3 regions of the Agathobaculum ammoniilyticum genome follow, and region 3 is predicted to be linked to each of the others. Evidence: riboswitches for the same ligand, from Rfam matches in the RefSeq annotation. Region 3 holds a riboswitch; each other region holds the start of a gene.

Region 1 (3,248 bases), on a different contig from region 3:
CAGGGAGAGGAGAAAGGAAACCACGTCGGCAACGGGGGCTGCCAGAAGCGCCCCATTGAAGCCAAAGGTCTGGGACAGCAGCAGTGTCAGGGGAATCAGCACCACAGCCTGCCGGATTGAGGGAATGGCCAGAGCCTGCACGGGCTTCCCAATCCCCTGGAAAAAGGAGGCGGTAGCCATGTGAATCCCATAGAGGAAAAAGGCCAGCATGTAAACTCGGAAGATGTGCTGGCAGGCATCTAGGTACACTGGGTCCCCTGAGACAAACAATGTGCCAATGGCCCGGGGGAAGAGCTGATAGACCGCAAACCAGCCCACGGACACCACCAGCGCAATGGTGGCCGCCATACGGTAGGTAGCTCGCACCCGGTCATACCGTTTGGCGCCGAAATTGTAGCCGTTGATGGGCTGGGTGGCTGAGGACACCCCCACGAGCATGGCGTGGGCAATCTGGTACACCTTCATCACCATGCCATAAACCGAAAGCGCCACATCCCCGCCATAGGCCGTCTGGGCCCCATACCGGGTCATCAGGTTGTTCATGGTCACCTGGACGGCAGCGGTCATAATCTGCGTGAGGAAACTGGGGATGCCCAGCTTAAAAATCCGGCCCGTGAGGGCCGCCGTGGGACGCAGCCAGGCCCGGCGAATCCGCACCGACTGAAGCCGCCGCAGATAGACTAGGCACAGACCGCCAGCCGCCACCTGTCCAATGACGGTGGCAATGGCGGCCCCCACCACCCCCATGTGCAGACCGAAAATGAAAACAGGGTCCAGCACCGTGTTGATCACCGCCCCTAAAATCATGCACTTCATGGTGTATTTGGGGTTGCCGTCCGCCCGAATGATGGCCGTGAGAGCAGAGCTGAAGAGCAGGAAGGGCAGCCCCCAGACGATGATCTGGGTATAATCCAGAGACGCCTGAAAGGCCGTCTCCGTGGCCCCGAACAACAGGACAATCTGCTGGGCAAACAGGCTTCCCCCCACCGCCAGAAAAACCCCCGCGGCCACCAGCAGGGTCACGGTATGGCTGGCGGTCCGGTCCGCCTCCTCTTGCTGCCGGCGGCCCAGGCAGAGGCTCATATTCGCCGCGCAGCCGTCCCCGATCATCAGTGCCAAGGCAATGGTGACAATGGTCAGGGGAAAGGCCACGTTGGTGGCGGCCATCCCCATGACCCCCACCCCCTGGCCGACAAAGATCTGATCCACAATGTTGTACAAGTAGTTGACCATCAGGGTCAGGGCTGTGGGGATCGAGTACCGACGTATCAGACGGCCGATGGGTTCGGTCTCTAGGGGATTCTGTTTCCGTTGGGGTTGTTCCATAGCTCCCGCTCCTTTCTTCCACGGCAGGGCAGACGGGTAGCAAAAAGCACCCGGATACGCCCCTAATCTCAGGGCCGCCGGATGCCATCCCAAACTCACGTTCCAGACAACAAGGGGATGGGAGGCCGCCGGTGACACGCCGCAACCTCTTTCTTCTCCCATCCAGACCAACTGTTGGCTTCGGACTTTCACCGAATCAGCGCATGGCTCGCGGGCTTTGACCGCCAGTAGAGAATACCTCGTTTCCGAAGAAAACATTTCTTTTGCTTTAGGATAGCACACCTTCCCCACCTGTGTCAATGGAAATTTTCCTAAATAAGGGTAAAAACATTTCATCTTTCCAAAGCAGGTAAGCCGTGCTATATTAAAGGAGAAATCAGGTCAGAGTAATTCGTGTCAGAGTAACCCGCCCAGGAGGCAGTCTGCCTGTCTGGACCGCACACCAGCTCCGTACTTGATTCATCACCTGACTTAGACCATGCAGAATCCACTATCGGATACTGTATGGTCTTTTTTTGCGTCAAAACCGAGAATGGAGGAAAAAGACTATGAGCGAACAGAACAACAGCATGAACGGAATGGATCCTGGGACCGGAAATAGCCTGGAGGAGCTTTTCGGTTCCGCACTCCCGCCGTTAGACCTTGGGGATCAGATACCCGCATCAGCGCAGACGATGCAGCCCCAGCCAGTGCCGGTTGAAAGCCAGCCGGCCGCAGCTCCGGAAGCGCAGCCGCAGCCCATTCCCCAGCAGGTGGAGCAGGCCCAGCCGCAGATGCAGCCACCCCAGGCTGTGCCGAACCGCGCAGGGCAGCCCAGTATGCAGCAAACGCCGCAGACAGGCCCCGTTCCTGCACCGCAGGCGGTACAACAGACAGCAGGCCCCGTAACGCAGGCAGCCCCCACTGCACCAGTACAGCAGCCTGCAGCAGCGCCCACCCCGCAGCCCGCGGCCGGCCAGGTCATAGACCTGTTTGGCGCGGTCGCGGAGGACGGTGTGGAGGCGCGCCTCGCACGGCTGGCCAACGCCGCCCCTGTATTCGAGTACGGCTCTATCCGGGAGGATATCACAGACCCCGCCATGACCTTTGAACAGCTCCGCGTCAAAATGTCCGCGGACTGCCCTGAGCTCGAAGCACGCAGCCATGTGTCCTGGACTGTGGGCTACGCCGGTATCACGGAGCGGGTATCCAGCGCGGACGCGAGTATCTTCGAGACAAAGGCCAAAATCGAAAAGGGCAGGAAATTTAAGGACGCACTGAAAAAGCTGAAGGAAAAGGACAGGGATCCGGTATGTACCGTCAAGCCTACGGTCACGGCCCAGAAAAAGGGCGTGCTGCGCTTCCCAGGCTACAAGGGGCTGTTCTGCAGCACAGAACAGGCGGAGCAGTCGGATAAGGCTATCGCATACATCCCCGCACAGGACGGCAGGGTATACGAAATGCGCCGCAACGGGATCGGCACATTTATCGCGCCGTCCCAGCATATTGCGGAGCTGGAGGGCGTCCGGTCAGGCTTCCATATGAGCCTGCCCCGACTCCCAGCGGCTCTGCTCGCGCAGATCATCGCATTTTTCCGGCGCGTGTGCGTGGACTGCGGCAGGGATGTAGAGGCGCTGGTCAACGTACTGTGGGACCGGCAGGGACGCCAATACGTCCTGCACGTCCCGCCGCAGCGCATTGATAAGGCCAGCGTGGAGACAGACCTCTCGCAGCAGCCGGACCCGGAGCGGTACCTGCACGTCATGGACGTGCACTCGCATAACACGATGGCCGCCCGTTTTTCCCGTACAGACGATGCAGACGAACAGGCCACGCGCCTGTACATGGTCATCGGCCGCCTGGACCGGTATTATCCGGACATCCGCTGCCGCTTTGCGTGCGGCGGCCGCCATGTTGAGGTACCGGCGGAGCAGGTCTGCGAG
Region 2 (3,248 bases), on a different contig from region 3:
TGCACCAGCAAATGCGGACGATGGGATATTACAGGCGGCAGACGTCCATGTCCGAGAGAATGACCTGGATGCGGTCGCCGCAGTAGTCGAATATTTGGAAGCGCATTATTCATGATGCGCTTCTTTTCACCCTCCCTCAATTATACAAAACTTTTCTTTTGTATAATTGTATGTATCTTCTTTTTAGAAAGCACCCTCTCTATTGGGGAGCGATATCAACGACGACAATCTCCGGCGGATTAAAAACACGGGGCTTCCAATCCAATACCAGGCCGCGTCCCACAATTTCCGTCATAGCACCAATTTGATACTGGCCACCGGCGTATTCCGGAAAAAAGCCTTGATTGGGCGCAATCAGACCATTCATGATATACGGGATTCTCCATTGGCCGCCGTGTGCATGACCGCAAAGCGTTAAATCAAACGGATGCGCAGCGTATTCCTCTATATATTCCGGACGGTGCGCCAGCAGGATATGAAACGCATCATCCTTGAACAGGTCGTCAAAACTTTGCAGCGCTTTCCGGTAGGACGCTGCATTCCCATATGAGCTTGGCACGCGGTCGCCATAGGCTGCCGGATCATCCACACCGCAGATCACATATTCTCGGCCGTCCACTGTTATACGCTCCCGTTCATTATGTAAGACGTGTATTCCATAGGACTCTATCATCCGGAATATCTGCTCCGGCTCACTGCTCCAATATTCATGATTGCCGGATACATAATAGCATGGCGCGATTTCTGTAATCTGTTTTAGCAGCAGCTTTGCGCCGTCCTGCGGTTGTTTATCGTCAACAATATCGCCGCATAGTGCGATAATATCCGGCTGCAGCTCCTTCACCCTGCGAAGAAGCGGTGTCTGGTCATTTCCGTAAACATAGCTGTGCAGGTCGGAAAGCATGACGATTCGCAGCCTTTCCTCTGCGTTGAGTTTGGGCGTTGACACCGTATAGCGACGTGGCATCAATCCGCAATATAGGCCGCATATCCCCACGCCGACCGCGCACATCAGGACAGCGGACAATATCCGTTTTCTTTTCATTACTGGGACTCCTTTTTTCTTTATTTATTAAAAAAGCGCGGCAGGTCCTCTCCCCTCCGCGCTTTTTGGTTCAGCCCACCTGCTGGCTTTTATGATGCAGGTCAATCTGTTTGGATTTAATAAATACGCTAAGCTTTTTGTAAGCCAGCATCGTAATCACCGTCAAAATTACCCCCTTAATCAGATTGAACGGCAATATGCCAAACAACAAGTATGCACTCATCCCATCAATCGCAGGATTGACCGCAGCGCACATCTGGAATATCGCATCCAGATTCCACCCCATTCCGTTCACATAAAACGGAATAATGAGAAAATAGTTGGTCAGCATCCCCATGCAGGCCATGGCCACCGCGCCGACGGCGCAGCCGATAACCGCAAATTTACGGCTTTTGTGCATGCGATAAAGCAACACAGCAACAATCACCAGGGTGGAAAGCATCAGGAAATCCGCCAATTCTCCCGAACCGGCCGTTTGGCTCTGTGTTAAATGAATCAGATCCTTGATACCGATCATGGTAATCGCCGGGCCAATTCCAAAAATAAACGCGCCGATCAGGACCACCGCTCCGGAAAGGTCCACTTTGAGAAACGGCGGCATAAACGGGATCGGGAATTCAAAATACATAAGAACGGTAGCGATTGCCGCAAATACGGCGGTATAGGTGATCTTGCTTGCTTTTGTCATGGTTCTGTCTCCTTTGTAAGGAGTTCTGTTTGGTTGGGTAAATAAAAAGCCCTTGGAAATCTCCAAGGGCTTGCAGACGTACCGAGATACACCTGTTTCTTTCATCCGGACTATAACCGTCGGTTGGGATTCACACCCATCATGCCTTGCGGCTCGCAGACTATCAGGAACAACGCCCTGTATACTGCCGGTGGAGACTTTCACTCCGCCCTGAAACAGAACTGATTTAATTTACGCTTTTATTATAGGTCAATTAGGATGGTTTTGTCAATGGTTTTCAGAAAAATGCTGCAGGATAGCCTCAATTTCCTGCCGTGTTCCGACTGCATTGATAAATTCCAGCAGTGCGTTGGCCGTCATATGCGCGGGCAGCGCCAGCTCCTGCAGGAGCCGCTGCCGCCGCGCTGCACTGTCAGTCCGACCGGTCAGTCCCCATGTATAGAAATCCGCTTTCGTGATCGGGCTATCGGAGGTATCCCTCCCTTTTTGCGCCTCCCCATCCAGAAAGGTCGCACCAGCCCTGCGCAGCGCGTCGCACAGAATATCCGGCCGCATTCCTTCGACGCCGAGTTTGCCCTCTTTGGAAGCGTGCCGCTTGCGTTTTTCCTTTCCCCAAACATCCGGTACATACGCCTGCTTGATGCGATCCCGAGGCAGTACGCCTTTCAGATAATTCCGGATCACAAAGCCCGCTCCATCGCTATCCGTCAGGACAATCAACCCGCGTGCCTGCGCGATACGCCGCAGCAGCTTCAGCCGGTCCTTGTCATGGAAGATACGGAAGCCGCCGGTCTCTAATACAACGGTATCCACCACCTGTTTGAGCGTATTGATATCATATCGTCCCTCTACAAGGATCGCTTCCCGAATACGGATCATGCACGCTCCCCCTTCTGCGCGGATGCAAGCGCAAGCAGGGTCAGCTCGATCTGCTTCTGCCGGTCGACAGCGCTCCCTTTCAGCGCGGTATCCGTCTGCGCGCAAAGAGACGCCGCCTGTCGCAGCCAGTCGAGTGAAACGCGGCGCGCGGCATTCTGTATCTGTCGGGCATAGTACGGCGATTTGGAGCCGATCAGCTCCATCAGCAGCCGCTCCCCTCCCCTTGCGCTCTCACACAGCTTAGCGCCGTATAGACGCTGAATGTGGCGCGTAATGGTCGTGAAAATCATAACCTCATTGTTTTTTTGCGCAATCAGCTCGCCTACCAGAGAAACCGCCCTGTCGAATTTACCCGCCGTGATCGCATCCGTCAGATCGAAAATAACCGCGTCCAGAACCGGCGAGCATACCGCGTCGATATTATATTTGCGGATCTCCCCTGTTGTCGTATGCGCGGCCGCCTTATCGATTTCGCCGGCCAGATTGGTCATCGAATTTCCGCACAGGAATATCAGGTATGAAGCGTTATCCGAGGTAATCGTGCAGCCAAGCGACCGGACCCGCCGCTCAATCCATGCAACCAGCTCATTCTCCTCCAAACGGCTGCATTCCGCGATGCAGGCGGTTTTCTCAAGC
Region 3 (3,248 bases):
AACGGCGTGTTCGGCGGCTTTGACCTTCTGGCGGACGGTGTGGTCGGCGAAGGCTACGACTGGACGACGCTGATCTTCCAGACCGTATTCTGTGCCACCGCCGCGACCATCGTGTCCGGCTCCATGGCCGAACGCACCAAGTTCTCGGCCTACTGCATCTATTCCATGGTCATATCGGCGGTGATCTACCCGATCTCCGGTCACTGGATCTGGGGCGGTGGCTGGCTCGCCGAGCTTGGCTTCCATGACTTCGCCGGTTCGACTGCGGTACACATGGTCGGCGGCGTAGCGGCGTTCGTGGGCGCGGCCATCCTCGGCCCGCGTATCGGCAAGTACACCAAGGACGGCAAGGCGCGCGCGATCCCCGGCCACTCGCTGACCCTAGGCGCGCTGGGCGTGTTTATTCTGTGGTTCTGCTGGTTCGGCTTCAACGGCGGCTCGACAGTCGCGCTGTCGAACGGCGCGGCTGAAACCGCGGCGCGCGTGTTCGTCACCACCAACATGGCGGCGGCGGTCGCGACAGTCACGGTTATGTGCGTGACCTGGGTGCGCTACAAGAAGCCGGACGTTTCCATGACGCTCAACGGCTCGCTGGCCGGCCTGGTAGCCATCACGGCGGGCTGCGACACGGTAACACCTTTCGGCGCAGCCATCATCGGCATCATTGCGGGCTTTGTGGTGGTGTTCGGCATTGAATTCATCGACCAGAAGCTCAAGGTGGACGATCCGGTTGGCGCGGTCGGTGTACACGGCCTGTGCGGCGCGACCGGCACGCTGATGGTCGGCCTGTTCGGCTACTACGCCTACGGTACGAACGACGTGGCGCCGGTCGGCCTGTTCTACGGCGGCGGCTGGCACGCGCTGGCCATCCAGGCGCTCGGCATGGCCGTGGTGATCGCGTGGGTCGCGGTCACGATGACCGTGGTGTTCCAGATCATCAAGCATACGGTCGGCCTGCGCGTCAGCGAGGCCGAAGAGATCATGGGCCTTGACAAGCCCGAGCACGGCCTGCCCTCCGCCTATGCGGACTTTATGCCGGTGGTTCCGTCCGTGCTGGGTACCAAGGCGGCGCAGGACGACACAGGGGAAGCGGCTGCGGCCGCGGCCGCGCCCGCTCAGGCGGTGCCGGTCACTAAGATTACATCCGAAGCGTCCAGCGGCGGACACAAGCTGAGCAAGGTGGTCATCCTTGCCAAGCAGTCCAAATTCGAGGTGCTGAAAAACGCGATGAACGAGATCGGCATTGCGGGCATGACCGTGACCAATGTGGTCGGTTGCGGCACGCAGAAAGGCGCGCCCGAGTACTACCGCGGCGCGGAGGTGGACGTGACGCTGCTGCCCAAGATCAAGATGGAGATCGTGGTATCCAAGGTGCCGGTCGAGACTGTGATCGAAACGGCCAAAAAGGTGCTGTACACCGGCCACATCGGCGACGGAAAGATATTTGTGTACGATGTGGAAAACGCGGTCAAGGTGCGCACGGGCGCGGAGGGCTACGACGCGCTGCAGTACGACGACTGATCGAGGGGAACAAGCCGGAACAGTGGGACAGGGCGGCTGCTCTGTCTCACTTTCTGCAGAAACCGGAGGCCAGATGAAAATTTATGCTTGCATTTTGTGGGGAAGGGTGTATACTGAAAGAGCAGAAAGCTTTCTGCAGGAAAACCGAATAAACAGATTTCTTCAGGGCAGGGTGCAATTCCCTACCGGCGGTACAGCCCGCGAGCGGACGCCTTTCCGGCGGAAGCATGACTCGGTGGAACTCCGAGGCCGACAGTATAGTCTGGATGAAAGAAGAAAGTGTGAAAGCAAAAGGGGGATGCCCCTTTGTTTGATTCGCTTGTTTACCGTCCTGAAACGTCGCGCGGCGTTTCAGGATTTTTTGTTTGGCGGCGCGCCATATATGTCCCGGAAGTCTGCGGCTTTCGGGACATTTTTTATTGGGAGATGATGCCGTTTGCAAGAGGAGCTTCTGATGCGCAGGGCGCTCGAGCTGGCGCGGCGCGGTGCGGGACGGGTCAGCCCGAATCCGATGGTGGGCTGTGTGATCGCCCGCGGCGGGCGCGTGATCGGCGAGGGATGGCATGAGACGTGCGGCGGGCCGCATGCGGAGCGAAATGCGCTGGCTGCCTGCACGGAGGACCCCGCGGGTGCGACGCTGTATGTCACGCTGGAGCCTTGCTGCCACTGGGGCCGCACGCCGCCCTGCACGGACGCGATTTTGGAGCGGGGTATCGCCCGCGTGGTGGTCGGATGCACGGACCCTAATCCGCTCGTCGACGGGAAAGGGGTGCGCCTGCTGCGCGAGGCGGGCGTGGAGGTCGAGACCGGCGTGCTGGAACAGGAGTGCTGGCGGCTGAATGAAGTGTTTTTCCACTTTATCCAGCACCGGACGCCGTTTGTCGTGTATAAATACGCGATGACGCTGGACGGCAAGACTGCGTCCGCTTCGGGCGACAGCCGTTGGGTGAGCGGGGAGGCCGCACGGTGCAGAGTGCATGAGGTGCGCGGGCAGCTTTCCGCAATCATGGTGGGCGTGGACACGGTGCTGGCGGACGATCCGCTGCTCACCTGCCGCATACCTGGCGGGCGTGATCCGCTGCGCATTGTGTGCGACAGTCGGGCGCGCACACCGCTGGACAGCCGCCTGATCCAAAGCGCGGGCGAGATACCGACCATAATCGCGGCAGTCGGCTGGAATGAGCGGGCTGCCGCGCTCAAAAAGGCGGGCGCGCAGATCCTGCTCTGCGGGGAGCGGGATGGACGGGTCGATCTGCGCGAGCTGATGCGGCAGCTCGGCGCGCGCGGCGTGGACAGTATCCTGCTGGAGGGCGGCACGACGCTGGCGTTCGCCGCGCTGGAAGCCGGCATCGTCCGCAAGGTGCAGGCGTATATCGCGCCCAAGCTGCTCGGCGGTAGCACGGCCAGGACGCCGGCCGGCGGGCAGGGGCTTGCTCGGATGGCAGATGCGTGGCGTCTGACCGGTCTGACCGCCGAGCCGGTTGGAGAGGACTTTTTGTTGGAGGGATACCTGCCATGTTCACAGGACTTGTAGAGGAGGTCGGGCGCGTCGAACGCATCGCGCACGGCGCGCGGGGCGCGCGGCTGATGATTGCGGCCGATGCCGTGCTCGCGGGGACACGGTGCGGCGACAGTATAGCGGTAAACGGCGTATGCCTGACGGCTGCGGAGCTGGATGGGCGGACGTTTACCGCGGACGTGATGGCAGAAACCCTGCGCCGCTCTGA

What was found. A riboswitch is a leader RNA that binds a small molecule or an ion and turns the genes downstream of it on or off. The one in region 3 is predicted to bind FMN.
Region 1: another riboswitch for FMN. It lies ahead of OCV66_RS10180 (MATE family efflux transporter); the one in region 3 lies ahead of ribD (bifunctional diaminohydroxyphosphoribosylaminopyrimidine deaminase/5-amino-6-(5-phosphoribosylamino)uracil reductase RibD).
Region 2: another riboswitch for FMN. It lies ahead of OCV66_RS01320 (ECF transporter S component); the one in region 3 lies ahead of ribD (bifunctional diaminohydroxyphosphoribosylaminopyrimidine deaminase/5-amino-6-(5-phosphoribosylamino)uracil reductase RibD).

Annotation. Positions count from the first base shown of each region.
Region 1 is NZ_JAOQJE010000008.1:108,220-111,467, reverse strand. It holds gene OCV66_RS10180 (MATE family efflux transporter) at 1-1,326, opposite strand, end outside; FMN riboswitch at 1,473-1,583, opposite strand; gene OCV66_RS10175 (Mov34/MPN/PAD-1 family protein) at 1,875-3,248, shown strand, end outside.
Region 2 is NZ_JAOQJE010000001.1:270,598-273,845, forward strand. It holds gene OCV66_RS01310 (HAD family hydrolase) at 1-115, shown strand, start outside; gene OCV66_RS01315 (metallophosphoesterase) at 200-1,045, opposite strand; gene OCV66_RS01320 (ECF transporter S component) at 1,116-1,733, opposite strand; FMN riboswitch at 1,823-1,955, opposite strand; gene OCV66_RS01325 (toprim domain-containing protein) at 2,001-2,612, opposite strand; gene holA (DNA polymerase III subunit delta) at 2,609-3,248, opposite strand, start outside.
Region 3 is NZ_JAOQJE010000004.1:168,128-171,375, forward strand. It holds gene OCV66_RS06245 (ammonium transporter) at 1-1,521, shown strand, start outside; FMN riboswitch at 1,676-1,803, shown strand; gene ribD (bifunctional diaminohydroxyphosphoribosylaminopyrimidine deaminase/5-amino-6-(5-phosphoribosylamino)uracil reductase RibD) at 1,958-3,055, shown strand; gene OCV66_RS06255 (riboflavin synthase) at 3,037-3,248, shown strand, end outside.